One region of the Chitinophaga sp. LS1 genome, then DNA from elsewhere that is predicted to be linked to it. Evidence: riboswitches for the same ligand, from Rfam matches in the RefSeq annotation. Region 1 holds a riboswitch; the other holds the start of a gene.
What was found. Region 1 has a riboswitch for S-adenosylmethionine ahead of QQL36_RS14370 (trans-sulfuration enzyme family protein). Riboswitches for the same ligand answer to the same signal wherever they lie in the genome.

Region 1 (15,164 bases):
CAATTAGGATTTTCTATGAGAAGAATGAAAGTGATTATACCAGTAGTGCTGATCACCATCTCGATGGGAGTATTGGCTTTCAGCAAACTGCGTAAAGAAGACCCCCCTGGCAAAAATGAAGTGATCATTGGTCTGGTAGGGCAAATATTAAAAGATGGGCACTATCAGCCGAAGGCTATAGACGATAAATTTTCAAAGGAAGTCTTTGACAAGTTCCTCAAGAACCTTGACAGTGAAAAGAAATTCTTTCTGAAGAGTGATATCGAGAACCTCAAACCATTATCAACTCACATTGATAATGAACTGATGGGTGAACCCCTGGATTGTTTCAATGCAATCAATGATCAGATTAAGAAACGTGTTGCAGAAGCAGCAGCGCTGTATCCGGAAATCCTGGCTAAGCCTTTCGACTTCACCAAAGAAGAAAAGGTAACCCTGGATCCTGATAAGGTAGATTACCCTGCAGATGAGGCAGCCCGCAAAGAAGCATGGCGCAAGGTGCTGAAATATCGTACCCTGGAAAAATACTCCGAACTGGTAGAAGCCCGCGACAAGCAGGACAAGAAAGATACCGCAAAGGCGAAAACCGATGTACAGCTGGAAGCCGACGCCCGTGCGAAGGTGAAGCAGGTATACGATCGCTACTTTGACCGTTTGAAAAACAGACAGGACGACAACGAGCGCTTCAGCACTTATGTAAATAGTATTACCGCTACAATGGATCCGCATACTGACTTCTTCCCTCCTGATGAAAAGAGAGCGTTTGAAGAGCAGATGGCGGGTAAGTTCTTCGGTATTGGTGCACAGCTGCGTGAAGAAGATGGTAAAATCAGGATCGTAAGCATCGTAACAGGTAGTCCAAGCTGGAAAGAAGGGAATCTGAAAGCAAACGATGTGATCCTGAAAGTGGCACAGGGTGACAAAGAGCCACTTGATATTACAGGTTATGCTGTAGAAGATGCCGTAAAAGTGATCAGAGGTGAAAAAGGTACTGTGGTGAAGTTGACTGTAAAGAGCGTAGACGGTACTGTAAAAGATGTTTCAATCGTGCGTGACGAGATCGTACTGGACGAAACATTTGCAAAATCAGCGATTATCGGTGGTCAACATAAAATTGGTTACATCTACCTGCCTGAGTTCTATGCAGATTTCCAGGACAGAAACGGTGCCCGTTGTGCTGAAGATGTAGCGAAGGAAATTACGAAACTGAAAGCTGAAAATGTAGAAGGTATAATCCTTGACCTCCGCTTTAATGGTGGTGGTTCCCTGCAGGATGTAGTGCAGATGGCTGGTCTGTTTATTCCGGATGGTCCGATCGTACAGGTGAAATCCCGTACCGGCGATCCAATGGTACTGCGTGACCGTGATAAGAGTGTACAGTATGGTGGTCCGCTGGCGATCATGGTGAATGAGTACAGTGCTTCTGCTTCCGAAATCATGGCAGCTGCTATGCAGGATTACAAACGTGCGGTGATCATTGGTAGCTCTTCTACTTATGGTAAAGGAACCGTGCAGCGTATGTTTAGCCTGGATGAGTTTTACTCCAACAAGGAGTTAGGTCCGCTGGGTGCGATCAAACTGACACAGCAGAAGTTCTACCGTGCAAATGGAGGTTCTACCCAGCTGAAGGGAGTTTCATCCGACATCGTATTGCCAGATCCATATTATGAAGTAGCAGAGCGTAAGGATAAAGATGCACTGAACTGGGATGAAATTCCCAAGGCAAATTACACACCTTGGGTAGACCCGGTTCCGGTAGCTGCGCTGAAAGCAAATAGCGACAAGCGCCTGGCGAACAGCGAAGCGTTCAGGATGATGAATGACAATATCGCTACCCTGAAGAAGATGGATGCACAGGACAATTATTCTCTGAACTATACGACTTACAAAACCGAGCAGAAGAATAATGCGAATGCGCTGAAACGCTATGATTCAGTAAATGAGAAAGTGAAAGAACTGGAGATTTCCAGTCTGAAGGTAGACCTGGACAAGATCGGTAATGATACTTCTAAACTGGCCCGTAATAAGGATTGGTTGAAGTTCAGACAGAAGGATATTTACCTGGATGAAGCGGTGAATGTGATGAATGATCTGATTGGAATGAGTGCTTCTAAAGTACAGGGTAGATTGGCTAATAAGTAATAATGTTATTAAGATAAATAAAAAAGCATCTGTCTTCAGACAGATGCTTTTTTATTTATCTTACGGACGGCTTTTTAAAAAGAAGTTATTCGCCGCTCAATAATCGTATCAAATTCTTTAATTCCTCCTGCTTGTACATGTCCTTGTCATCCTGGAAGCATTTAGCCAGTTCTTCCAATAAGAACTGGATAACCCTCGTATTCGACTGAGGCATGTAATAAGAAGGTGTAGGAGGGAGGGACATTCTTTTCAGGTAGTTTTCCACATCCTGGTGGGAATAGATCTGTCCCTGAATAGGATCAATAAAGAACAGGATCCTGTAATCGTCCGGGTTGGCCGGCTCTGAAAAATCGTAGAAGCTATCAAAATAGGCGAGGATAAACTGTCTTGGGATGTTCACCGCATACACAGGCAGGTCCAGCATAGCACAAAGGCTCTGGTAAACGATACCATTGGTAAGCGGATTTCCTTTCTTGGATTCCAGCACCTGGTTGATAAAGAACTGGTTCTTCCGCACATAGGCTACCTCTTCTCCTTTCAGCCCGAAGTAGTTGTAGATCATACTGTTCAGCACATTGATCTGCTCCAGGGGGGTGAGGTAGTTATTGAGCTCCAGCCATATATTACGCTTGATCTTTTCGATTTCGTTGAGGACGGAATTTGTCTGCATATCAGGAAACTGATAGCGGGCAACAAGGATGGCTCCCTGTAGAAGATCGGGGATTTCGGCCTTATTCCACTGCTGCAAGGCCATCTGCAGGTCCATGTAGTGAACTCTGTGAATCAGTTGTTCTATCCTTTCCTGAATAGATTCATCTACAGTATTCTCCCACAAGTTCTCCAGATTTGGAATGATCTCTTTTCCAAACAACAATATCTTGCTGGCGACGGTGTCATATACCTCCTGGTCCGGATCGTCCAGAAGATGGAACAAAGCATTTATTTCTTTGGTCTCGTGCATAACAAATCAAATGTGCCGATGTGCAAATATGCTAATCCCTGAATCATCCAAATGGTATAGGACGGATCTTTTTCTGAAAAAAAGACGGCCTTATATACACACCGGCACATTCCTGAAATAGCACATTATTCGGCTTTTTTCTTTCTAGGAGGTGCTTTTTTCTTAGGAGGGTTAGCTTTCACATCTTCAATGATAGCTTTTGCTTCCTCCACCGTAATATCCGCAGCGGTATCGATCTTCTCCTTTGGTATTTTGAAATTCCTTAAGCCTTGTTTAATATACGGACCATAGGGACCTTTGAGTATCTGGATTTTTTCTTTTTCAAATACTTTGATGGTACGTTCATCTTTTGCAGTACGTTTTTCTACGATCAGCGGGGCTATTTCGTCGAGTTCCACTGTGTAAGGGTCCATTTCCTTTTTCAGGGAATAGAACTTCTTATCGTGTGCTGCATATGGACCGAACCGGCCTATATTCACCGTTACATCTTCTTCTTCAAATTTACCCAAATTGCGGGGAAGTTTGAACAGCTCCATTGCTTCATCTAAAGAAATGGTTTCGATGCTTTGTGTTGCCTTTAATTTTGCAAAGCGTGGTTTCTCCTCATCTTCTGCCTTGCCGATCTGCACCATTGGACCATAACGTCCCATACGTGCTACGATAGGTTTGCCGGTAGATTCTTCGGTACCTAGTTGTCTTTCTCCTTTCACCCTTTCAGCATTTTCCAGGGTGTTTTCCACATCCTTGTGGAAAGGAGTATAGAACTCATTCAGCATCTTGTTCCAGATCTTCTTACCATGTGCCACCTCGTCAAACTCTTCTTCGATTTTGGCGGTGAAGCCGTAGTCCATTACATTTCCGAAGTATTGGCTCAGGAAGTCGGTAACGATCATACCCAGATCTGTCGGGAACAGTTTGGATTTTTCGGCACCGGTATTTTCAGCGTCTGTTACTTTAGTGAGTGTGTCATCTTTCAGCGTCAGAATGCGGAAGTCTCTTTTCACACCTTCTTTATCACGTTTTTCCACATAGTTACGCTTCTGAATGGTGGTAATGGTTGGTGCGTAGGTCGAAGGTCGGCCTATGCCCAGTTCTTCCAGTTTCTTTACCAGGCTTGCTTCCGTATAGCGGGGGGCAGGGCGGGTAAAGCGTTCTGTCGCTTTCATTTCCTTCAGGTCCAGTACTTGTTTCAGAGCGAGTGGTGGCAGGGAACCATCCTGTTCGTCATCTTCACTTACATCTTCATCATCGCGGCCTTCCATATATACTTTCAGGAAGCCATCGAATTTAAGTACTTCACCGCTGGCAGTCAGCTCATCGTGGTTGGTAGAGATATCGATCTTGGCGATTGTTTTTTCGAGTTCTGCATCGCTCATCTGGCTGGCGATAGTACGTTTCCAGATCAGCTCATACAGTTTACGGGTATCGCTGTCGTCTACAGAAGCATTCTCCATGTAGGTCGGGCGGATGGCTTCGTGCGCTTCCTGGGCAGACTCGTTCTTATTTTTGAACTTGCGGTGCTGGTGGTAGCGCTCCCCGTAGTTAGTTGTAATTGCTTTCTGGATATCCCCTAACGCGGTATCTGACAGGTTAACTGAGTCAGTACGCATGTAGGTGATCTTACCACTTTCATACAGTTTTTGTGCCAGCAGCATGGTTTTAGACACGCTGTAGCCGAGTTTACGGCTGGCTTCCTGCTGAAGGGTAGAAGTGGTAAAGGGAGCGGCAGGAGATTTCTTGCCGGGTTTTACCTGGATATCTTTTACGGTGTAAGCAGCACCGACACATTGCTGTAGGAATTTCTCCGCATCTTCTGCGGTTTTGAACCGGGTAGGTCCTTCGGCCTTGAAGGTAATGTTCTTACCATTCAGGTCTTTAGAAATGAAGAAAGCTTCTACTTTAAAGCTGCTTACAGCAGTAAAGCCGTTGATCTCTCTTTCCCTTTCCACGATCAGTCTTACCGCTACGGATTGCACGCGACCTGCAGAGAGGTGGTTACGCATACTCATTTTACGCCAGAGCACCGGTGACAGCTCAAAACCTACGATCCTATCCAGGATACGTCTGGCTTGTTGCGCATTTACCAGGTTCATGTTGAGTAGGCGGGGCTGTTGCACGGCTTTTTCAATGGCGGGCTTCGTAATCTCGTGGAAAACAATACGTTTTGTAACTTCCGGGTCTAACCCCAGTACTTCACATAAATGCCAGCTGATGGCCTCCCCCTCACGGTCCTCATCCGTTGCTAACCAAACCTCTTCGGTTGTTTTGGCCAGCTTCTTCAGGTCCTTCACTACCTTTTCCTTGTCATCGGGGATTATATACTTAGGTTTGAAGTTATTGTTGATATCAATGCCCATATCATCCTTCTCCAGGTCACGGATGTGACCAAAGCAGGATATGACCTCGAAGTCGCTGCCCAGTATTTTTTCAATCGTCTTGGCTTTGGCCGGAGACTCAACAATTACTAGATTTTTTGCCATGAATGCCGTCTTTATGTGCTACTAGATACGTAAAATTCCGTATTAAATTGTATAAACCGCTTTAAGTAAGTTCCTCAAATTTTAAGTGCTCTCTCTGGCGGGAGGATGGCCAACTGATCAAAAAAGGGCCATCCGATTTTTGCAAGTATATAAAAGAAGTGGTAGAATAAAAAATCAGTCTCTTTTAAAACATTGAATATAAATGTAATATTTTTGGGAAATCCATTAAAAATGAATGATTAACAGTTTAATGGTTAAATTGCTGGATAACAACGCTGAACGGAAGGGAAACGTGCTGTATCATATAATTGTATGAGCCCGGCCACCCAAATTTTGCTTTTATCTGACCGGTACACCATAATATATTAATAACCACTTACCCGATGAACATAGTAATTATTGGCGCGGGAAATATTGCGCATTGTTTCGGTACACAATTAAAAATACACGGACACCAGATTTTACAGGTTATTAGCCGTAAGAAAGAAAATGCTCAGATATTAGCAGAGAATTTACATGCATCGGCTAGTGATGACCTCCTGGATATCAATATGGAGGGAGACATTTATTTATTGGCAGTGAGTGATTCAGCCATTCCGGAACTCAATGACGAGCTCCGTCTGGGCAAAAGAATCGTATTGCATACGGCAGGGGCCGTACCTCTGGATGCCATCAGGCGAATCTCTACCCATACCGGGGTGATGTATCCTTTACAATCTATTCGTAAGGAGGTAAAAAATTATCCTGTGATCCCTCTTTTGCTGGAAGCCAGTAACGACGAGGTGATGCGCAGACTGCAATCCATCGCTCAGAGCATTTCGTCTCAGACTGAGGTAGTTAGCTCCGAACAGCGGCTTCAATTACATCTGGGCGCGGTACTTGCTAATAATTTTACTAATCACCTGATCGTGAGGGCAAAACAGTTTTGTGAACAAAAGGGATTGGACTTCAGTTTGCTTCAGCCCATCATCAGGGAAACTTTTGACAGGTTTGAAAAGTTCGCTCCTGAAACGGTGCAGACAGGCCCTGCCATGAGAAAGGATGAGGAGACGATGTCTAAACACAGAGCTTTGATGCAGGATCAGCCACACCTGCAAGAAATTTATAAGGTGATGTCAGACAGCATTTATGATTTCTATAATGCCTGACATCAAAAATCTATACTACTTTTGCGCAATACGATATTTTAATAAACGCAATGAACGTTTTATCTCTTTTTAAGCCCATCACCACTTTTGTGTTTGATGTAGATGGCGTGCTCACAGATGGTACTGTTCAATTATTACCAAATGGGGAGCAATCGCGTAGAATGAACATTAAAGATGGGTATGCTTTGCAGCTGGCCGTAAAGAAAGGTTACCGTATCGCCATCATATCTGGTGGACGATCTGAAAGTGTGGTAAGCCGGCTTCAGGGATTAGGAATAAAAGATATTTATACCGGCATTACCGATAAGCAGGAAAAGCTGCAGGATTATGTATTCGAGAATGACCTGCAATGGGAGCAGGTCATTTTTATGGGAGACGATATCCCGGATTACCGTGCTATGCAATTGGTAGGGTTGCCGGTATGTCCGGCCGACGCTGTCCCCGAAATCAAAAGTATATCCCGTTATATCTCACCAGTAAATGGTGGTAATGGCTGTGTGAGGGAAGTAATCGAGAAGGTGCTGAAACTTAACGGGCACTGGACGATAGACGAAGAAATAGCCAGCCGCTGATTTATTTCCAATTAAATGATTATGAAGTTACTGACAGCTTTTTTTAAACTGGTACGGTATCCGAACCTTATTTATATAGCACTCACGCAATATTTACTACAATACTGTGTAGTAGCGCCTATACTTCATTATAATGGCGTGGAACCTTCTTTGTCCGTGGCATCTTTCTGCCTGCTGAGTTTATCGACAGTGCTGATCGCTGCTGCCGGTTATATTATTAATGACTATTTCGATATTAATATTGATATCATCAATAAGCCTGACAAAATGGTGCTGGACAAGGTGATCAACCGTCGCTGGGCCATGGCCTGGCACACCATTTTTAACCTGGCTGGAGTGAGTATTGGTTTTATTGCTGCATGGAAGATTGGTCAGATCTACCTGGGCTTTACACAGGTACTGTGTTCCCTGCTGCTGTGGTTTTATTCTACTTCCTTCAAGCGTCAGGCACTGATCGGCAATGTCGTTATCTCCCTGCTCACAGCGTTGGCTGTGGTAGTGGTAGGCTTTTATGAGAAACAGATCTATGAAAGCTTTGAAGCCATCATGTCTCCCGAAGGAAGAAAGCTGATACAGATAATCGGTATTTATGCAGTGTTCGCTTTTGTGATTTCGCTGGTAAGGGAAATTGTAAAAGACCTGGAAGATGTAATCGGCGACAGCAAAGATGGTTGTCGCACGATTCCCATTGTATGGGGTGTGGAACCAGCTAAGAAAATATGCTATGGATTACTGCTGGGATTGCAGGTGCTGATTGTAGTAGTTGAAATAAGAGTAGCGCTGATAGGCTGGTATATTGCGATTGCCTACCTGGTGATTTTCGTACAGGCGCCTTGTTATTATATTTATTCTTTACTGAAAAAAGCACATCTGCCGGAGCATTATCACAAAGTGAGTTCCCTGGTAAAACTAGTGATGCTGTCAGGTATTCTGTCGATGGTCTTCTTTAAATTATTCCTCTGATGTATACAGGCAAACGTGTCATACTGGGTTCTCAGTCACCCCGGCGCAAACAGCTGCTGGAGCAGGCAGGTATTCCCTTTGAAGTGAAAGTGGTAGAGACGGCAGAGACTTTTCCTGCCGATATGCACATCCCGGATATTCCCGTTTACATTGCGCGTCAGAAGGCTGTAGCCGTAGCACCTTTGTGCCAGGCAGACGATATCATTATTACTGCTGATACAGTCGTAGTTCTGGACGAAACTATTATCGGAAAGCCAAAGGACAGGGAAGATGCGATCCGTATACTGAGTGCACTCAGTGGCAGGGAGCACCGTGTAATAACAGGGGTGATTATACTTCGCAACGGGGAGGAAGACGCTTTTTCAAAAGAAACAGCGGTACACTTCAAGCCATTGACGACTGAGCAGATCACGTATTATGTAGATCACTTTAAACCCTATGACAAGGCCGGTGCTTATGCGATACAGGAATGGATTGGTGCGGTAGGTATTGACAGAATTGATGGCTGTTTTTACAACGTGATGGGATTGCCTGTAAGCAATGTCGTAGAAAGATTATAAAAAATAAACGGCGTCCTGATCAGAGCAGGGACGCCGTTTATTTTTGGTTGGTTAAATACTTTAATACTTCCTATTAACACAATTTCTATTCCAATACCAGCAGGTTTACATCTGGATTATTGAGCCATTTAGCTTCCTTCAGCTTTTCCAGATTGATCACCCCAACTATATAACGCCAGGTAGAGGATTCATATTTTTCAGAGATATTGTAGAAGTCTGGCAGATGTACCTGATCGGCTGTACGATAACGCAGATAAATTTTTAACTGCACATCGTTGGTAAACGCCGGAGAGTTAGCCTGCTTAATCTTTTTATACTCGTATCTGTAATTGTATGTCAGTGCAGAGATGTCGGAAAGTACTGCGCTACCAGTAGCGGTACCACCAGCACCTTTACCTACAAAGAACTGCTTGTCGGTAAATGCGCTTTCGAGCAGAATACCATTGTACTCATTGTATACATCATACAGCAGGTTATGTTCCTTCACAAGATGTGGTAATACAGAAGCATTCACACTACCGTTTTGCCTTCTACAACCAGCTATGAGCTTCACTGTAGAGTTCCTTTGTTTTGCGAACTGAATATCGAAATCATTCAGGCGATGTATACCAAAATTGAATACTTCTTCTGGTTTTACGAATGTGCCAAAGGCGTGTAACAGTAAGATCACGATCTTGAATTTTGGATCGTACCCTTCGATATCCAATGTAGGATCAGTTTCTGCAAAACCCAGCTCCTGCGCCTTTTGAAGAGCTTCGTCAAAGCTTTGATTTTCTTCGAATATTTTCGTGAGGATGTAATTCGTAGACCCGTTACAGATACCTTCAACTGCATTGAGCAGATCATTGTCGTAGTATTCTTCCAGGTTACGTACAATTGGAATACTTGCACAGCTGGATGCCTCATAGAGGAAAGGCACCTTGTTTTCTACCTGTAACTGGTAGAGTGCTGGCAGGTTTTCGGCGATCATGCGTTTGCTGGCGCTTACTACTGCTTTTCCATTACGCAGTGCGGTGCTTACGATTTCGAAAGCCGCTTCTGTTTCATTGATCAGTTCCACTACTACATCGATAGTAGGGTCTTGTAAGATATCATTCTTGTCTGTAGTGAAATAGCTGGCGTCGATTGGACGAGGCTTATTGGGGTCCTTGATACATATTTTCTTAATACGCGCATTGATACCTTTAGTTCTGTTCAATACTTCGTAAAGTCCTTGTCCCACACAACCAAATCCGAAAATACCCAGATTGATAATTTTGTTTTCCATGTTCAATACTTAGTGCTGCATTCAGTGTCCGTTGCAAAACGGTTTTGCGTTTATTGTAAAACTGTAATTTGTTTACCTGCAGGCAGGTTCAGTTTATCCAGTGCCTGTTTGAGGTCGTTGATGAGATCTTCTGCATCTTCAATACCTACAGAGAGGCGGATGCAGGAATCGACCAGACCTGTTTTCTTGCGGTGTTCTTCCGGAATATTCCGGTGTGTCATAGTAGCTGGATGATCCAGCATACTCTTTACACCACCAAAGCTTTCTGCGAGTTTGAACAGCCGGGTGGTGTTCACTACTCTGATTGCATTTTTGATGTTGTCACTTTTGAGAGAAAAGCTCACGAGTGCACCGTATTGCTTTTGTTGCTTACGGGCGATGTGGTGGTTTTTGTGCGATGCCAGTCCGGGATAGAAGACCTTATCCACAGCGGGATGTGCAGAGAGCCAGGTGGCGATGGCCATAGCATTGCTACATTGCTTATCGAGGCGCAGGCAGAGGGTTTCAATACCTCTGATCGTAAGCCATGCTTCGAAGGGACTGAGTATACTTCCTGAAATATTTTGATTGAAGCGTAGCTGATCGGCCAGTGTTTTGGTGTTGACTACTACCAGTCCTGCGATTACATCGGTATGCCCCGCGAGATATTTGGTAGCACTATGTATCACGATGTCTGCACCCATTGGAATAGGTTGCTGCAGCAGTGGTGTACAGAGGGTATTGTCTACTACCAGCAGTACATTGTGCTGCTTGGCTATCTTGCTGATGGATTTGATATCGGATACGCGTAATGTAGGATTGGTGGGCGATTCCAGCCAGATCATTTTTGTATTTGGTGTGATGGCAGCCAGTACTTTGTCGGTATTGCTGGTGTCTACAAAGTTTGCTTTGATGCCAAAGCGTTCAAACATATGCTGGAACATCTGGAAGATACCGCCATATGTATCTTCGACAGCCATGATCTCATCTCCTGATTTTAATAGTTTCATTACCGCATCGATCGCGGCCATGCCACTGGCAAAGGCAAAACCTGCGTGGCCTTCTTCGAGGCTGCAGATAATGTTTTCCAGCACCTTGCGGGTAGGATTGTTGGCACGGGAGAATTCAAACCCTTTGTTGATACCGGGTGATTCCTGTACGAAGGTAGAGGTCTGATAGATGGGGACGGAAATGGCGCCTGTCAATTCATCTATCGGGATACTATGTAATAACTGTGTAGCTATTTTCAACGCAAAGTAATTATACGGTTATGAACAGGTGGTTCAGAACGATAACTACCCAAAATAAAAAAGGCTCTCCCGTAGTTGGAAGAGCCTTTTCAGTATTATTAAGTACGATGAAAATGTCAATCTCTGCCAACTTATCTATCTCCGGTTATATGTATAACCGAAGCCGGAATTAGCACCTTTCCCTCGTTTGTTAAACAAGGTTGGTTGCTAAGGCATCGCAGGGCCAAGTCCCTCCGCCTTTCTGGATAAGTCATCTATAAAGAACTGGGTGCAAAGTTAATGGTAACTCTATCAGATTTCCAAAAAAAGAAAAATTTGGAAATCTGGTGTAGAGAATGCTAAATTTATTAGTAAAGATGAATTTATGACCATTGTTCAGATTGCCCCGCTCCTTACAGAGGAGCTGTTCCAATATATTTGGCAACATCGTTTGTTTACCCTTTCCCATTTGCATACGTTAGAAGGTGAGCCTGTGCAGGTACTTCAACCGGGAGTACTGAATACGAATGATGGTCCGGATTTTAGCAGTGCCCGGTTGCGGATAGGCGATACTATCTGGGCTGGAAATGTAGAATTGCATTTAAAGACTTCTGATTGGTACAGGCACAATCATCAGCGGGATTTACGGTATAAGAATGTGATTCTGCATGTGGTGTTTGAGCATGATCTGGAAGAGACGACGACGCAGGGAATTCCTTGTCTGGAATTGCAGTCGGCTATTCCCAAAATGTTGCTGAACAGGTATGCGCAGCTGAAGCATTCCGGTCATTTTGTGCCTTGTGGAGGGAATGTGGCTACAGTAGAGCGATTGATCTGGAGAAGCTGGAAAGACCGCATGCTGGTGGAGCGGTTAGAAAGCAGGGCAAATATGATGAAAGAGTGGCTGGACAAGAGCAGGAATAATTGGGAGGAGTGTTGCTACTGGGCGATTGCACACAGCTATGGGATGCCGGTAAATGGAGATGCATTTCTGAAGCTGGCCCAATCCCTGCCATATACGCTGCTGGTGCGGAATAAGCATAATCTTGTACAGTTAGAAGCGCTTTTATTCGGGCAGGCGGGAATGCTGGAGGGGCAGTTTGCAGATGATTATCCATTAGAACTGCAGGCAGAATATGTGTTTCTGAAGCGGAAATATCAACTGCTGTCATTGTTGCCTCATCAGTGGAGATGGTTGCGGATGCGGCCTTCTTCGTTTCCTTCGGTGAGGCTGGCTAGTCTGGCGGTATTGTTGCAACAGGGGAGGGACCTCTTTGCCCGGCTGCTGGAAATGAAAGATCTGCAACATTTTCAGCAGGTGCTGTTTGCGCAGCCGGAGGGCTATTGGAAGGATCATTACAGGTTCGATACCCCGGCGGTGGTTATGCGCAGACCAGGCATAATGGTAACGAGGAATGTGATCATCAATAGTATTTTACCATTGTTGTACTTATATGGCAGGGAGAAAGGATTGCCGGAATACCAGGAAAAGGCATTGGGCATGATGGAAACGCTGCCAGCAGAGGAAAACAGTGTGATGGAAGGTTGGAAAAAAGTGGGGATACTGGCAGGAGATGCTGCAGATTCCCAGGCATTGCTTCACCTGAAGCAGCACTACTGTGAGGAAAAGCGATGTTTGGAATGCGCAGTAGGATGCAAATTACTGAAGACTGGCATTGCCCTGTAACCATTTTACTCCGAGTGCGTTATATCTAAGGGAAGACGAGGCCGGGGGATAAAACAAATTTACACATGAAAGAAAAAACGTGTAGGTTTGTAACGATAAGTATACCAATATTACGCCCCTTACGTTTATTAGTAATGGTGGGCGATACAGTTAGACTCAGGATACTTTTGTTTGTAATTCGTGATGAGGCTGATCAATCATAATTTAATATTACTCCCTTAACAAAAACAAATCTATACAGGTGAAAAAATTACACTTATTCTTGCTTTTATTGGTAGCGGCAGGTGGATTGAAGGCACAGGACAGTAGCTCGTCGGTGAAGTCAGGAGTACAGCACAGGGAGCAGAAGAAGTCTAAGCCCGTTTCCTCATTTAAACAGCAGGAAGAACTGGAAAATGTTTATCAGCGTGAGTTTTCAGTAGGTGCACGTCTTAACACCGACGGTTGGAGCGGTTTCCTTGAAAAAGGATATCGTAGCAGCAGAACGAAAGTGACTTTTTTCCAGTTTGAATTTGCAGAGAAGAAAGATCCAAAAGAAGATAAGAAGTCTGGTGCGATCAAGGGAGTAGACCAATATGGATTTGTATATTCTGAAAAACCTTATATCTATGGTAAGCAGAATAACTTTTACCAGGTGAAGATTGGTATCGGGCAGCAAAAACTGTTAGGCGGTAAGGCGAATAAGAACGGGGTGTTGGTAAATGCCTTTTACTATGGAGGTCTTTCAATTGGGTTGCTGAAACCTTATTACCTGAATGTAGTTGATCCGGATGATGGTGTAACCGTAAAGTCTATCAAATATGGTGAAAGCGTAGCAGATAACCAGGCATTTCTGGATAGAAACTCTATCATTGGTGGCGGTGGATTTGGAAAAGGCTGGGGAGAGGTGACAATAGCGCCGGGTGTACATGCTAAGACAGGTCTTCGTTTTGACTGGGCCAGATTCAATGAAGTAGTGAGCGCGCTGGAGGTAGGTGTAAATGCTGAATATTATACCAAGGATATACCTATAATGGTTGGAAACGATCCTAAGAAGTTCTTTTTCAATGCTTATGTAGCTTTACAGTTTGGTAAGCGCTGGAATAAGAAGAAGTAAAAATGAGAAATAATATAAAAAGCGCTTTTGCCCCGGCAAAAGCGTTTTTTATTGGATTCCCTCAAGAAGTACTATTTTTGTAATCTTAAAGAAAGGATCAGAGATGCAAGAACCAATACTCACGACCGCAACACCTTGCAGTACAGCACCTGATGCTGCGCCTGCCCCCAGGACTAAAAAACCTGATTGGCTGCGTGTCAAATTACCAATAGGAGAAAACTACAAACAGGTTCGTAGCCTAGTAGATACCCATAAATTACATACTATCTGCGAAAGCGGAAACTGCCCTAACATGGGTGAGTGCTGGGGAGCCGGTACTTCTACCTTCATGATATTAGGAAATGTATGCACACGTAGCTGCGGATTCTGTGCCGTAGCCACCGGCAGACCAGAAGCAGTTGACTGGGATGAGCCTCAGCGCGTAGCAGAAGCTATCTTCCTGATGAAGGTGAAACACGCTGTGATCACTTCCGTAGACAGGGATGAGCTGAAAGATGGTGGTTCTATCATTTGGGCCAACACCATCAAAGCTGTAAGGGCGTTGAACCCTGAAACTACTATGGAAACCCTGATCCCTGACTTCAGAGGCCAGTGGGAAAACCTGCAGCGTATTATCGATGTAGCACCAGAGATAGTTTCTCATAACCTGGAAACTGTTGAGCGCCTGACCAAACAGGTGCGTATACAGGCTAAATACCATAGAAGCCTCGAGGTGATCCGACGTTTGAAAGACGGAGGTATGCGTACCAAGAGCGGTATTATGCTGGGTCTGGGTGAAACCAAAGAAGAAGTGATCCAGGCTATTCAGGATCTGTATGATAATGGTTGTGATGTAGTGACCCTTGGTCAATACCTGCAGCCTACACCAAAGCATCTGCCTGTAATACGGTTTGTACACCCGGATGAGTTTGCAGAGTACAGAGAGATCGGTTATGCAATGGGACTTGATTATGTTGAATCAGGACCATTGGTAAGATCCTCCTACCACGCAGAGAAGCATATCCATAGTGGGCGGCCAAATAAATAATTAATCAAGTTTATTAAAATCCATCAGCGGTGATGGATTTTTTTATTTCCATC
Region 2 (15,164 bases), 2.4 Mb from region 1:
TCAGCGAAGCAGACGATGCCTGGGTCGCAGGTCTTATCGACAACCACGAAGAGATCGCCCTAATGTGGCGTGCCCTGAAACAAAGCTACATCACTCCCGGCGAAGAAGCCCTCTGGCATCAGATCGATGAAAATGCTGCCTGGAACAATGTTAAAAGTCAGCTCACTGTACCCGGCCGAAAGGTTCACATGAACCGTACGCTCCTGATGGCAGCTGCCATCACGGTCCTCGTAGCCCTTGCCATCAGTGCCGTCTGGCGTTCCGGTATCTGGCAAAAAGATACCCCTCTGCCCATCGCTGCCGCCACCCATCCGGTAGGCACCGTTCCCGGTTTGCAATTACAACTGGCCAACGGTAGCACCGTAGCGTTGCCATACAACCAGGCCCGTCAGCAAATTACTGCCGGTGACGTACAGCTGAGTGCCGGCGCCAAACAACTACAATATGCAGCTAATGGAAAAATGGGAGAAGGGTTCAATACACTGACCGTTCCCCCAAAAATGGATTATAAACTCGCCCTCTCAGACGGTACGGAAGTATGGCTGAATGCCACCTCCAAACTTCGCTTCCCCTTCGCTTTCAACGGCGATAAAAGGGAAGTATACCTGGAAGGCGAGGGCTACTTCAATGTAGCAAAGAAAGATGGACAGCCTTTTATCGTACACACTGCCCACACAGATATTACCGTACTCGGTACCACCTTCAATGTGAATGCATACAACAAAGACGTGACCACTACCTCCCTGGTAACAGGTAAGGTGCTGACTAAATCCGGCAACGAGGAAGTAACCCTGAAACCCGGCCAGCAGGTAGCATACAATACCAGTAACAAATACAGCGTGGACAACTTTGACGCTGAAGAAGTACTGGCATGGATGCGTGGTCTCTATGTCTTCCACAACACCTCTTTGGAACACATCGCTACTGTAATAGAGCGGTGGTATGGCGTAAAAGTAGTGTTCGACGACCCTTCCCTCGCTGGCAAGAAATTTACCGGTGGACTGGAAAAACTTCAGACCCTTGATTACTTCCTCGAAACACTACAGATCATTGGAGATGTAGATCACTACTACGACAAAGACGTATTGCACCTGAAATTGAAGAAATAATTGTTATTCAGAAAGCTATAGATTTTGATAAAATAATAGCTAACCTAATATCCGGTATTGCTGCTGCAAATTCCGGATGGCGTACTTGATCAGGGAATTATGCCCTGTCAGGTTTAGCTTTTTTGAAATGTTGTGCCTGTGGTTCTCAACAGTCTTGATACTAATGTTGAGAGCCTGTGCAATTTCTTTAGTGCTCAATCCTTCCGCAATCATCTGCATGATGCGTAGTTCTGTTTTACTCAGTTTGCTGTGTATCTCCGGGGCAACTACAGGCATAGACACAATGGTGGTATGCTTTTTCTCCCGATGTTGCAGGTTGAAAACCGTAAACCTTGTGATCCTCGATTTAATACTCATGAGCAGTTCTTTGCTCTTAAAAGGCTTGGTCAGAAAATCATCTGCACCGAGATTCATTCCCATCCGCATATCTTCCTTACTTTCTTTGCCACTGATCAGTATAATGGGTAAATGCTGCAGTGTGGGGTCGTTTCGCAATTCCATAAGGAAGTGGTAACCACTGCCACCTCTCAGTTTTACGCCACATAAAATGAGGTCCGGTTTAAACTGACGGCTCATGTACATCCCTTCTTCGGGGGTTGTACTGGTGATCAGATCGTAGTTGTGTAGGGCTAGTAGCTGCTGGATTTTCCGGATTAAAGCAGTGTCTTCCTCCAAGAGTAAAATTTTATAGATTGGTGCTGTCATTCAATTTAATTTGAGCTGGTTTATACGTTCTCGTTAGGCCTGTTTTCGCTGCATAGGGGCCTTTTTTAGTTCGCTGGTTCTCATCAAGAACGCATATCTCCTGCTGACGTGGTTTAATAGGACTGATAAATGCCACTGTTAGATTGAATAAATTTTCCCACTCTGATTGGTGAAAGCGATGGATAATGGTTGGTTCCTTTCTCCAAAGTTGCAGGTAATGTGCTAATGACCATACTCATTTTTTTTTAGTCTAATAATAATGTCTTTTTCCTAGTGGGGTTTTTCAAGAAGATAGGTATGGATTCCAACTGCTGACCTGCACGTAAATATGCGTCAAATAACCGCCCCTTTTGCCTTTTCAGCTGTGGTCGATACTTAAAATAAGTGTTAGTACCTAGAAATATGTGTATACTTACTCATTTTATAAAAAAGCATGCCAATAAATGTAGTTTTGACGACAACAATTTTACATCTTTACAGTAATAAATGCATAAAGCATTTAAAACTAGATATATTCAGTGTAAAAATTAACATCAATAAGGTATAAAATTTATGTCTTATTTCATTGATTTAATTTTTTGGAACGATATACAAGTGAAACAGGAAGAGTATAGCTCAAAATTGATAGAGAGCCATATCCATAATAAAGCCAGACTCTCGCTAAGCCTTGGTATGCGTATTGGGTACCAGGGCAACTGCGATAGATTTGGGACCCCAAGGCTACAAGCTGTGTATCCCTCTATACCAGGCTCTGCATAGGAACTGTGTAACCCCACGGTAAATATATAGAACAGCGCCAGGTACCTTATTAATACACAGGTTTTCATAGGATAGATAACTAAATTGCCGCCTATTCCTGGGCGGCATTTCATTTTTACGTCAGTCACGATCGCTACTTTCTTCTGCTAACTATCAATTTTCAGGCAGTCAATACCGCTATTTCCTTCTACCGACAGTACATTTTCCGTCATTCAATACCGCTATTTTCTTCTGTTGACTGTACATTTCCCGTCAGTCACGATCGCTATTTCCTTCTACCGACAGTACATTTTCCGTCATTCAATACCGCTATTTTCTTCTGTTGACTGTACATTTCCCGTCCGCCACGATCACTATTTCCTTCTACCGACAGTACATTTTCCGTCATTCAATACCGCTATTTTCTTCTGTTGACTGTACATTTCCCGTCAGCCACGATCACTATTCCCTTCTGCCATCCATCCATTTTCCATCATTTACCCATCCCTATTACCTCCTCCTTGCCCCCCGCGACCCTACTTTCATTCCCACTCCGATGCTACCATTCCCAACACCCGTTTCCTTTTAATTAAATAATTCCTTAGATTTATTCTTCAGGTCTTCGGGCCCTTCTAACTACTATGTATATACTATTAACTTAAATAATTCCATGGAACAATCCACTACTCAATCAGCCCGGAGGAAATTTCTCCGTAACTTATCACTTGGCACCCTGGCTGCGGCGGCCCTTCCTGACATCTCATTTGCCAACCCCATTAGTGAAAAAGCTAAAAAGATAACCCTGAAAAAGGATGCTGTGATCCTGTTCCAGGGCGATTCTATTACCGATGCCGGCCGTAAAAGAGATCATGATGAAGCAAACAATGGCGGTGCCCTGGGCACCGGGTATGCATTTCTCGCAGCGGCAGCTTTGTTAAAACAATTCCCTGACCGGAACCTGAAGATCTATAACAGAGGCATCAGCGGGAATAAAGTATACCAGCTGGCAGAACGCTGGGACGCAGATTGCCTGAACCTGCAACCAGATGTACTCAGTATTTTGATTGGGGTAAATGACTATTGGCATACGCTGACTAATAATTATACCGGTACCGTTAAAACCTATCAGGATGACCTGACTGCTTTGCTGGATCGTACGAAGCAGAAATTACCAAATGTACAGTTGATTATCGGAGAGCCGTTTGCTGTCAATCATGTGAAAGCTGTAGATGACAAATGGTTTCCGGCATTTAATGACTATCGTACAGCTGCAAAAGAAATAGCAGGTAAATACAATGCCATTTTCATTCCTTACCAGGATATCTTTGATAAGGCACAAAAGTCTGCACCAGGTAGTTACTGGACGGGGGATGGGGTACATCCCAGCCTGGCAGGTGCAGAGCTGATGGCGAGTAGCTGGTTGGATACTGTAAAATAATAATGCAAAAAGAAACGCTTCTGCCCAAGGTAGAAGCGTTTCTTTTTTAGTACCCTGACCTGCGGCCGGCAGAAATACAATGGTTTAATACATCAATTTATACACCACCGGCGTCACTATCCTCGACAACAACGTTGAACTAATCAACCCGCCAATCAACACAATCGCCAGCGGCGCTATCAACGGATTCGTACTGATCGCGATCGGTATCAATCCACCAATCGCCGTCAATGATGTCAATACAATCGGCAGGAACCTGATCTCACCCGCCTCACGGATCGCTGCGTCCAATGATTTACCCTGCTCTCTCAACTGGTTCGTAAAATCTACCAGCAGTATCGTATTCTTCACCTCAATCCCTGCCAGCGCAATCATACCGATGATCGCCACAAAAGACAGTGAATTGCCCGTCATCCATAAAGCTACTGCCGCACCTACAACCCCCAATGGGATGACTGACAATACCACAAACGTGCTCTTGAATGTCCTGAACTCCAATATCAACACCGCTATAAACATAAACACCGTCAGGATAATAATATTGGTAAAATCCCCAAATGAATCCTTCCTTGATTCAATCTCACCACCCATCTCATATGAATACCCCTTCGGCAAGGGCATCGCATCCATCTTCGCTATCACATCATTCAGCACCTTGTCCACCAGTACTCCTTTATCTACAAAAGCCGTCACAGATACTACTCTTCTCTTCTCCTGATGACTGATACTGATCGGAGAGTTCTCCATTTTCAAATCCGCCACCTGGCCCAAAGGAATCGCCTTTCCATCATTGTTATTTACATACAGACTGTTGAACACATCCATCGTTGGTCTGCCTTCCTTATTCCTCGTCAGCAAAATGTCGTAGTCATTATCATTATTATCTGCATAGTGCCCCAGGTTCAAACCTGCCACTGCCAGTCTCACCGTACGATCTATATTCAGACTTGGAATACCCAGCTGCTGCGCCTTCTCTTTATTGATTACTACCCGGATATCACTCTTCAGCAACTTCACAGGATTGTCTACATAAATAGTACCCGGTGTTTTCCGCAACATTTCTTCTGCCCGACCCGCTAAGGTTCTCAGTGAATCCAGGTTATCGCCGAACAACCGGATCTCTACCGGTGCCGGTAAAGCAGGTCCCTGCTCAAAGTTTTTCACTTCTACCTTCGCACCCGGATAAGGTGTCCACAGCTGACGTAGTTTATCAATAATTACCAGTTTCTTTTCAGGAGAGGTCTCGGGTTTCAACTGTACAAAGATCTGTGCATAGTCACTTCTTTCATGCTCCTGTATAATATTATAATACACCCTTGGATTACCCCTGCCTATATTTGTAGAAAAGTATTGTATATCCTTTTCAGTCTTTAACACTTTCTCCACTTCCAGCGCAATCTGCTGTGTATAGGGCAGGTTGGACTGTGCCGGGGTGGTTATATTAATGAGAAACTGTGGCTTCTCTGAAGCGGGGAATAACCCAAATCCTATTATTTTGAACAGGTAAATAGAACCGCCAAAAATGATCACTGTCGCTACGATAGTTAAAACAGGACGCCTCAGCGCACCATCCAGCAATTTACTGTAACTGCCATGGATCAGGCGTTTCAACCCACGCATAAAGATATTACCATCCGGATGACCACTATGCGTTTTCAACAATTTGCTGCTCAGGAAAGGAATAATCGTCAATGATACGAGCATGGAAGCCAGTACACTAAAGATCACCGCCAGCGGTAAACCCCTGATAAAATCACCGGAACCTTCCGGCATAAATACCAGTGGCATAAAGGCAATGATCAACGCTGCCGTACACCCAATTACTGCCAGTCCAATCTGTTTGGTCGCTTTCAGTGTGGCCTCCATTCTGTTATGCCCTTCCAGCATCCATCGCTCTATATTTTCAACGACCACAATACTATCATCCACCAGTAAACCCAACGCTACCACCAAACCAACAATACTCAGCTGGTTCAGGTTATAGCCAAATACATTCAGCAATACGATCCCAATAGACAAAGACAGCGGAATAGAGATCATCACAATCAGCGCCGGTCTGAAACCCAGTGGCAGCAAGGTCACCGCCACCAGCAGGATTGCAATAATAAAGTCTTCGCCCAACCCACTCAATCGCCTGTTTACATTTTCTGCCTGATCAAAATTTTCTACCAGGTCAATATTGGCAGGCAATGTTTTCTTAAACTGCTCAATCACCGGACCATACACCTGTTTGGTCTTACTGATATTCTCACCTTCCTTTTGCGCGGCCACCAGGAATATACACCGGTGTGCATTCAGGCGCGTAGCATAAGTTTCATCATTAAATCCATAGTATATATTCGCAATATCCCGCAGAAAAATATTCTTATTACTATTTACATTGATCACAGTATTCCTGATCTCATCCAGTGATTTATAGCTACCACTACTCTTGATATTGTAAGTACGATTTCCCGCATCAATGCTACCACCGGGGATGTTGGCCATTTCTCCCTGCAAACTACTGATCACGCTGTTCACAGAAATTCCCATCTGTGCAATCTTCTCCATCTGCAATTCAATCCGCACCTGTCTGTCAGGTACACCATGAATTTCTACATTCTTCAGCTCCTTCAGTCTTTCCAGTTCATCCTGCAATTTCTCAGCATAGTATTGCAGTTTGTCCATGGGCGCATTTTCAGACACAAGACCCAGTTGCAGGATATTTACATCACTTGGCTGGAACCGCATCACGTCAATGCGTATATTTTCTGGTAGTTCTCCACGCTTGCCATTTACTACACGCAGCACTTCCTGGTACTTTTCATTCACATCGCTGCTGTATTTATATTCTACCCTGATCACGGCCAAACCATCGCCAATAGAGGTACGTAACCTTTTTACATTCTCCTGTGCATAGAGTTCTTTTTCCAGTGGATCGACCACGAGGTCTTCCATATCTTTCGGACTGGTACCGGGATACACGACTACCACAGAGTAAGTAGGCGCATGCATTTCCGGGTCTTCGGAACGTGGCATATTAAAGATCGTCGTGATGCCCAGTGTGATAATCATGATAAAGATGACCAGGGTAAACTGGTAATTCTTTACCGCATATGTTGAAATTTTCATGTGCTGATAGTTGAAACGGTTAAACTTATTTTACACTGATCGGGCTGCCATCAGTGAGATAAGCACTGCCGGAAATAATGAGTGCACCTGCCTGTTCCAGTCCTTTGCTAATGATCACCTGGTCTTTTTCCATACCACTGATAGTCACGGTGATTTTCTTTGCAGTTTTGTTATCGTTGGTGATGAATACATAACCAGTACTGCCATCGCCTTCCATCAGGGCATCGTAAGGAATGGACCATGGACCATTGTTCGCTGCTGTTGCGCCAACACCAGCAGACCTGCCAGCTTCAGATCTACCAACACCTACAGACTTTCCGGTTTCAGATCCACCAACACCCACAGACCTGCCAGCTTCTGATCCACCCTCACCAGCATTCGCCTGATTTTTCGTTTTCCCACCTCCCGGCTGAATCGTCGCCTTGCCAAACATGCCATAGGCAATAGCTGCAGGTTTTACACCATTCAATCGAATATCTGCTTTGAATGTACCACTGGTCTGATTCAGACCTTCTGTTTTACGTACTACAGTACCTTCAAAAGTCTTTCCTGCTACCGATTCAATTTCAATCATCGCTTTGTCCTGTGCCTGGATCGCCGCCCATTGTTTATTGCTCAGGTCTACGCGCAGCAGCCAGTTGCCGGAAGCTGCACCATTAGTTTCGAAGATGGGGGTACCGGCTTGCACCAGTTGACCTTCGTTAGCGAGTTTGCGCAATACATATCCGTTAGAGGTGGCACGGATCTGTGAATGACTACGATTGAACTCAGCCGATTTGAATTGTTCCCCTGCAATGCTCATCGCTGTTTTTGCATTCTGCAATTGTTCCAGCGTGGCTACGCTATCCTGGTATAAGTGTAGTACGCGGTTGTAGTCACGCTGTGCTTTTTCAAAGCCCAGTTGAGCCTGTGTAACCTGCGCATTGATCTCAGTAGGATTGAGCGTGGCCAGTACCTGGCCGGTTTTGATAGCATCACCTTCTTTCACAGCGAGGCTTTGAATGATACCACCGGTTTTAAAAGAAAGCATAGTTTCATCGTCAGTAGTAAATTGTCCGGATACGGCTATGGTAGCGGCACCTGTGCGTTGACCATTCAGTGGCAACAGTTTTACCGGAATGACTTCAGTGGTGTTTTTGTTTTCAGCAGCTTTGTTATCTCCACAGGAAACAACGAAGACAGCGAGAAAAGGCAGTAGTAAGATGGCGTGAATAGTTTTCATATATCGACGTTTAATATTGTTATTATAACTGGTAAGCGGCGGCCTGCAATTCAATGTCGGCCATAGAAGTTTGTACACCTGCAAAAGCAACAGCTACCTGCAGGCGTGCGTTGGTTAATTGGTTTTGTGCATCCAGCAGTTCCAGGTAAAGGAGCTGACCGGCTTTATATACTTTGAATTGATCGCGGTAATATTTTTCAGAAAGTGCGAGTTGGGTTTGAGCATTCTGATAATTAGCAACAGCCGTATGGTAGTTGTTGTACGCCGTGGTGAGTGCGAGTTGCAGCGAACTGTAAATTTCGTTGTAAGTAGCATCGACCGTTTTTATTTCCATGGCAGCCTGTTGTGCTTTGTGCTTTTGCTGACCAGAGGTGAAGAGGTCCCACTGCAGGTGTACGCCCCAGAGGTAATAGCGGGTTTTATTGTCTACACTCCAGTTGAAGCCCTGTGAACCAAGATCCAGGAAGGTGCTGAGTTTCGGAACGAGGTAGGAGTTGTATTGTTTGTATTGCAGACCTGCGATCTTTTTTTGCTGTTCCAGCTGTTGTAGTTCTTCTCTGTTTGTAATCGTGCCGGTATCGGCTACAGGCAGGAGGGAAGCAGAAACAAAAGTAGTGGTGTCCAGAAAAATAGTATCGTTCAGTGGTTTGTTGAGTAGGAAATTGAAATATGCTTTTGATAAGGTGCGTTGGTTTTCAGCGCTGGTGATATTGGTGATAATCTTTTGTTGTTCTGCCTGAGAGCGGGTCAGGGCAGTGGTATTAGTCACCCCGTTAGCAATAAAACTTTTATTGACCCTGATATTTTCATCTACGAGCAACATGGCGGCGTTGTAGATTTCAACAGCGCGGCAGCTTTGGTAGTACTGGTAGTAGGCGGTTTTGAGATCCTTCACCAGTTTACGCTTATACACGTTCACAGATGCCTGTTGCAGGGAAATGCTTTCGTTGCGGATTTTGTTGGCATACCAGATCTCAGTGTTGATGAGCGGGAGGGTGGTGTGCAGTTTGACGTCGTAGAAATTATCAGGGTTGAGGAGCACGGATTGATTTTTCAGCTGGGGAAACTGGTTGCTGCCCGTGAGCTGATTGAGACTCGAGTACACATTGTTCAGCAAATCCCCGAGTGGAAGGTCGATGGTACGGCCACCGGCAGCACGGGTATAATCACCTTCCAGGCTCACGCTGGGGTAAAAGAGTGATTTGGCTTCCTGCAGGGCATACAGCGATTTGTCCAGCTGGAAATTGCGCTGCTGGAGGCCCTGGTTGTGGGTAAAGGCTTCCCGGATGTAGTGTTCAAGCAGCGTATCCTGGGCAGAAAGGCGGAAAGATGCGCCCAGAATAGTTATTATGAACAAAAGTCTTTTTTTAATGTGTGTTGACATAATGAACACTGTTTAGTAAAGTGGTATAAAAAAAGACACGTTAAGTGTCAATGAAAAGAAGGATTGTTTGTCTGTGTCAACCTGATGGTTCTCACAGACAATTTATTTCTGAATAATTTGCATAAACTCTTGTAGTGCAGACTGGACAAGAGCTGCCTGCTCTCCTTCATTCAACCTGGTCACTTTCATTCTGTCACGGATAGAGAGGGCGATAATGCCATGTCCTAAACCCCAAATGATCATTCCTGCCTTTACAGGATCAGAGAAACGGAGGTAGTCTTTTGCAGCACTTACTGTATCCAGCAGGAACCTAAAGGAGCCGTTACAATTTTCCCAGAAGTCATCTTCCTGCACCGCTTTCATAGGAGAGCGGAGGATGAACATGAGGTCGTAGAGGTCCGGGTTGGCAATCCCGTATTCGATATATGCTTTCAGCAATTCACGCAGTCGCTGCATTGGATCGGCAGAGACAGCATGCACCCGGAAGTATTCATGCATCTGATCAAACGCTTCGCGCTGGATCTCGTAAAACAATTCGTCTTTATCCTTGTAGTACAGGTAGATGGTAGCAGGAGAATACTCAATCTTTTCTGCAATGTTGCGGATAGAGGTTTTCTCATATCCATCTTTTACAAACATCTCCATGGCAGCGACAATGATTCGCTTCCGCATCTCCTGTTTTTCTCTTTCTTTCCGATCAGAAATCCCCATAATGATTTACTTTACGATGCAAACTTACTGAACAGTGTTTAGTAAACCAAATAAAAATTGATACCGGGCATTATTTTCATTTTCTTTTGCCGTCTGTAGGGCCTCTTCGTCCCAAAAAACTTCTTTGACCAAAGGCATATGAAGATTTTTTTGCTGCATATTCTTGGAAATTTGGAATTTCCCGCTTTATATTTGCATCAGTTCTTTAAGATATCTTATCAAGAAAGGCAGAGGGAAATGGCCCTGCGAAGCCTTAGCAACCATCCTGTTCCACCAAACAGGAAAGGTGCTACATCCATCCCGGATCAAACCGGGAAAGATAAGTCAGTAGATTTGATCGATATTACTCAATATACTTTTAAACTCACCTGACTATCCAGGTGAGTTTTTTTATGCCCACTCCTTTCTGATAAGCTCTAACGGAACCCTGTTTAATCAATTTCATCATCAACTAAAAAACAAACCGATGAGCAACATCACCAACCTCCTCCATTCCATTCCGGTAGATCCATTAACAGGTGCAATCGCAGTCCCAATCTACCAGACTTCCACCTTTGTACAGGAAGCACCCGGCGTGAACAAAGGCTATGACTATGCCCGTACCAACAATCCTACCCGCGAAACATTAGAGAAGATCGTGGCCGGCCTGGAAGGCGGCAGTACCGGCATCGCTTTTAGCAGCGGACTTGCAGCTATCGATGCTGTATTAAAACTCCTGCAGTCAGGAGATGAAATCATTGCAGTAGACGATATTTACGGGGGCGCTTTCCGTCTTTTTGACAAGGTGTACAAAAAGTTCGGGATCAAAGTCACTTATGTAGACACCAGCGATGTACAAAACGTTCTGGACGCCATCACACCGGCTACAAAGCTGATCTGGCTGGAAACACCCACTAATCCAACTTTAAAGATCTCAGATATCGGGGCGATTGCGAAAATTGCCAAAGCTCATCAAATCCTCTTTGCTGTGGACAATACCTTTGGTACCCCGGTATTACAGCAACCACTGTTGCTGGGTGCAGATATCGTTATCCACAGCGCCACCAAATACCTGGGTGGCCATAGCGACCTGATAGCAGGTGTGGTCGTCACCAAAGAACCTGCATTGGGCGCCGAAATCAAATTTTACCAGAATGCCTGTGGTGCGATATTGTCACCATTCGACAGTTTCCTGTTAATTCGTGGTATCGAGACCGTTCACCTCCGGGTGCGCCAGCATTGTGCCAATGCAAGAGAGGTTGCACGCTTCCTGGAGCAGCACCCGTTGGTCGATAAAGTATTTTATCCCGGCCTTTCATCACATCCTCACCATGATATTGCAAAAAAGCAGTCTAAAGGATTTGGAGGCATTGTGAGTTTCACCCTAAAAACAGATACGGAGGCAGCTGCACAGCAATTTGTGACCAGCACCAAATATTTTAAGCTTGCTGAAAGCCTTGGAGGTGTTAAAAGTTTGTTATGTCATCCGGCTGCCATGACCCACAAATCTATCCCTGACGAAACGCGCAGAGCCGCCGGGGTAGCGGATAGCCTGATCCGTTTAAGCGTGGGACTGGAAGAACCGGAAGACCTTCTGGCGGACCTCGCTCATGCCTTTCATCAAATTCAGTCCGCAACGGTCGCTATTTTTAACTGATAGTTCGTAGTTTGCAATACTGCAAACCATACTGAATGAAGAATTATCTGTTGTTGACCATAGGGGCAATATTTCAAAGCTGCTTAGTTTTTGCGCAGCAGGGATCCCTTACGGTACTGAAAGATATTACGCTCATAGACGGCAGCGGCGCGCCAGTGCGCCAGCATGCAAATATGGTGATCCAGGCAGACAAGGTAGTTTCCTTTCCGGATACTAAACACCTGCCTAAAAACGCCAGACGCATTAACATGAACGGCAAAACGGTCATGCCGCTGCTGATCAATGCCCATGGGCACCTGGGACTGATAAAAGGAAATACAGCTACCGCCAATAATTACACGGTCGGGAATGTAAAACGGCAGCTGGAACAATATTTACATTACGGCATCGGTGCCGTATTGAGCATGGGTACTGACCAGCCATTGATCTGGCCACTGCGCGATTCTTCTCAAAAAGGCGCCATTCCCGGTGCAACCGTTTATACGGCCGGCTACGGCTTTGGTGCTAACGGTGGCGTACCTCCCGGCGCATTTGGAAAACATATCCAACGGCCCCTTACTCCTGAAGCAGCAACGGCTGCCATGGAACAACTGGCGGACCTACATCCTGATTTTGTAAAGATTTGGGTGGATGGGAACCCCAAAGTGACGCCTGAAATTTACCAGGCGATTATTACTTCCGCCCATGCCCATGGTATTAAAGTAGCTGCCCATGTCTATTATCTGGAAGATGCCCGCAATTTAGTGAACGATGGCATCGACCTGCTGGCACATAGTATCCGTGATCAGGTGGTAGATAATGCTTTCATTACCCTGATGAAAGAAAAAGGTACTTATTATATTCCCACACTCTCTTTAGACAGATATAATTTTGCATACGGTACGCAATGGTCTGCCTGGATAAATGATGACTTTTTTATTCACTCCCTTGAACCAGGTGTATACGATGAATTAAAAAGTATGCCCCAGAAGAACGATAAGGACCGTGAGAAAAAAATCAAAGCCTTCAACATCGCAAAAACAAACTTACATAAACTGGACAGCGCCGGCATCCCCATTTGTATGGGTACTGACTCTGGTGCACAACCCACCCGTGCACAGGGCTTTTCAGAACACCTGGAACTGGAACTGATGGCCGAAGCAGGGCTCTCCCCACTCAAAGTTATTACCTGTGCCACCGCCAATGGCGCAAAATTGCTAAACGGCGCGCATCATTCAGGAACTTTAATACCAGGAAATAAAGCAGATTTTATGATCCTTGATGGCAATCCTGCAGAGGATATCAAAGCCACCAGGAGCATTACCGCAATTTGGAAAAATGGAAAGGAAATAAAATGAAATTGAACAGAAAGATCTTTGCCATTAGCCTTTGCACAGGGCTACTGGCTACCACAATGACCTTTGGGCAACACAAGAGTAAACATTATCACAAGCCGGCAGCAAAACCACGCGCCACTGTTCCGGCAGGTATCACGTTTACGGCTACACAGCAGGTACAAATCAGGAAGTCTTTTTACTTTCTCTATACGTTGGAAAGAAAAGGAGAAGCCCATGATATCGTGCAAAAGGATGCCGTATTTAATACCATCGCAACTGAAAGAGCCACCCGTTTACAAACGGCACTCAGCAACTGTACCGATGCAGCCTGCCTGGGCGAAGCGCTGGAATGGACCCCGGACGAAATCCGCAGAACAGGAGATGAGTTTGTACAGTTAGTAAGCACTAACAGTGATATGACCGAGATGGTACAACGCCTGAAAGTAGTGAACCGTTACCCGGTATATGACGAAGAAAATGATACGGCTTATATCCGCAAAGTATGGGGAGATATCGCTACCGGTATGAACCACATTTACGAAGTGTATTTACAGGGTGAACGCCCCCGCTATGCAGCGATCGATAGCGCTTCTTTACAGCCATCTGATTTACCTGCTGTGAAAACAGGTTTACAGCACAAGATGGGAGGGGCCTTCTATCGTCAGTCATTACAGGCAGCTCTCACTGCACTGGAAGTAAATGGCAGGGATGAGGCCACCCGTTACGAACCACTGTACGCCGGTAGTAATGCGGCTGCCTTTAAGAGTTCCCGTTTGATTTACTGGAATGCCTACAAGTACAGTGTGATCCTCGTGCCCGGTGCAGGTCCTGGAAAGAAAGGACAAAGCATGGATTCAGTAGGTGTGTATCGCTGCAAACTGGCTGTGGAAGCTTATAATAACAAACTCGCACCTTACATCGTTGTTTCCGGTGGACATGTACATCCGTACAAAACGCCATTCTGTGAGGCGGTGGAAATGAAGAAGTACCTGATGTCAAAATTGGGTATTCCGGATAGTGCCATCATCATAGAACCGCATGCGAGACATACGACGACCAATATCCGTAATACGGAAAGGCTGATGTTCCTATTTAATATGCCGGCGGCCAAACCGGGACTTATTATTACCGATCCGATGCAGTCGCTGATGATCGAGAAGATGGCGCCCCGTTTTGTAAAAGAAATCGGTTATGTGCCATATAAGGAAATGGAGAGAGTGGATGATACGACGAACAGGTTCCTGCCGGATGAAAAGGCATGGCAGGAAGATCCTAATGATCCGCTGGATCCGTGATATAAATGCTACCACTTCGGCAGGATGGCCTAGTTCGTCATCCTGCCGGACTGTTATTAGTATCTACCCCTTTGGCAAGCTATCACTGGCCGGAATCACTTCACGCTCCATCCACTTCTTCCCTTTCAGCACCCTGGTCACCATCATCGCAGCTACAGTATCGCCTGTTGCATTCAATACAGTAGCCAGCGGATCCACCAGCGTACCAACTATCATCACCGCTGGCAAAGCCGCCACCGGAAATCCATAAACAGACATTACAAGGAGTTCCCCTATGTACCCGCCATTAGGGACGCCTCCTTCCACAATACTCACGATCACCGTAATCCCCAATGCCAGCAGGATCGTATCCACCCCCGAAAAATCCCTTCCAAACAGCGCAAATACCACCCCGATCTTTACAATCGAAGAAATACTGGACCCATCCTTATGCAGGGTGGCACCTAACGGTACCACAACGTTATTAATACTTTCCGGCACCTTCATTTTCTTCCCCGCC

Region 2: linked by a shared signal. The riboswitch ahead of QQL36_RS24270 (PLP-dependent aspartate aminotransferase family protein) and the one ahead of QQL36_RS14370 (trans-sulfuration enzyme family protein) in region 1 are both predicted to bind S-adenosylmethionine.

What each region holds. Positions count from the first base shown of each region.
Region 1 covers NZ_CP128362.1:3,438,189-3,453,352, forward strand. Annotated here, with positions in the region: gene QQL36_RS14330 (carboxy terminal-processing peptidase) at 16-2,142, shown strand; gene QQL36_RS14335 (transglutaminase-like domain-containing protein) at 2,228-3,103, opposite strand; gene topA (type I DNA topoisomerase) at 3,229-5,583, opposite strand; gene QQL36_RS14345 (Rossmann-like and DUF2520 domain-containing protein) at 5,967-6,731, shown strand; gene QQL36_RS14350 (KdsC family phosphatase) at 6,782-7,303, shown strand; gene QQL36_RS14355 (geranylgeranylglycerol-phosphate geranylgeranyltransferase) at 7,325-8,266, shown strand; gene QQL36_RS14360 (Maf family protein) at 8,266-8,826, shown strand; gene QQL36_RS14365 (homoserine dehydrogenase) at 8,912-10,093, opposite strand; gene QQL36_RS14370 (trans-sulfuration enzyme family protein) at 10,144-11,322, opposite strand; SAM riboswitch class I at 11,451-11,574, opposite strand; gene QQL36_RS14375 (DUF2851 family protein) at 11,687-12,988, shown strand; gene QQL36_RS14380 (hypothetical protein) at 13,230-14,084, shown strand; gene lipA (lipoyl synthase) at 14,188-15,111, shown strand.
Region 2 covers NZ_CP128362.1:5,862,679-5,877,842, forward strand. Annotated here, with positions in the region: gene QQL36_RS24230 (FecR family protein) at 1-1,109, shown strand, start outside; gene QQL36_RS24235 (response regulator transcription factor) at 1,149-1,814, opposite strand; gene QQL36_RS24240 (SGNH/GDSL hydrolase family protein) at 3,223-3,990, shown strand; gene QQL36_RS24245 (efflux RND transporter permease subunit) at 4,075-7,101, opposite strand; gene QQL36_RS24250 (efflux RND transporter periplasmic adaptor subunit) at 7,127-8,323, opposite strand; gene QQL36_RS24255 (TolC family protein) at 8,346-9,707, opposite strand; gene QQL36_RS24260 (TetR/AcrR family transcriptional regulator) at 9,810-10,418, opposite strand; gene QQL36_RS24265 (hypothetical protein) at 10,443-10,577, opposite strand; SAM riboswitch class I at 10,631-10,744, shown strand; gene QQL36_RS24270 (PLP-dependent aspartate aminotransferase family protein) at 10,885-12,054, shown strand; gene QQL36_RS24275 (amidohydrolase family protein) at 12,090-13,391, shown strand; gene QQL36_RS24280 (YdcF family protein) at 13,388-14,665, shown strand; gene QQL36_RS24285 (dicarboxylate/amino acid:cation symporter) at 14,729-15,164, opposite strand, start outside.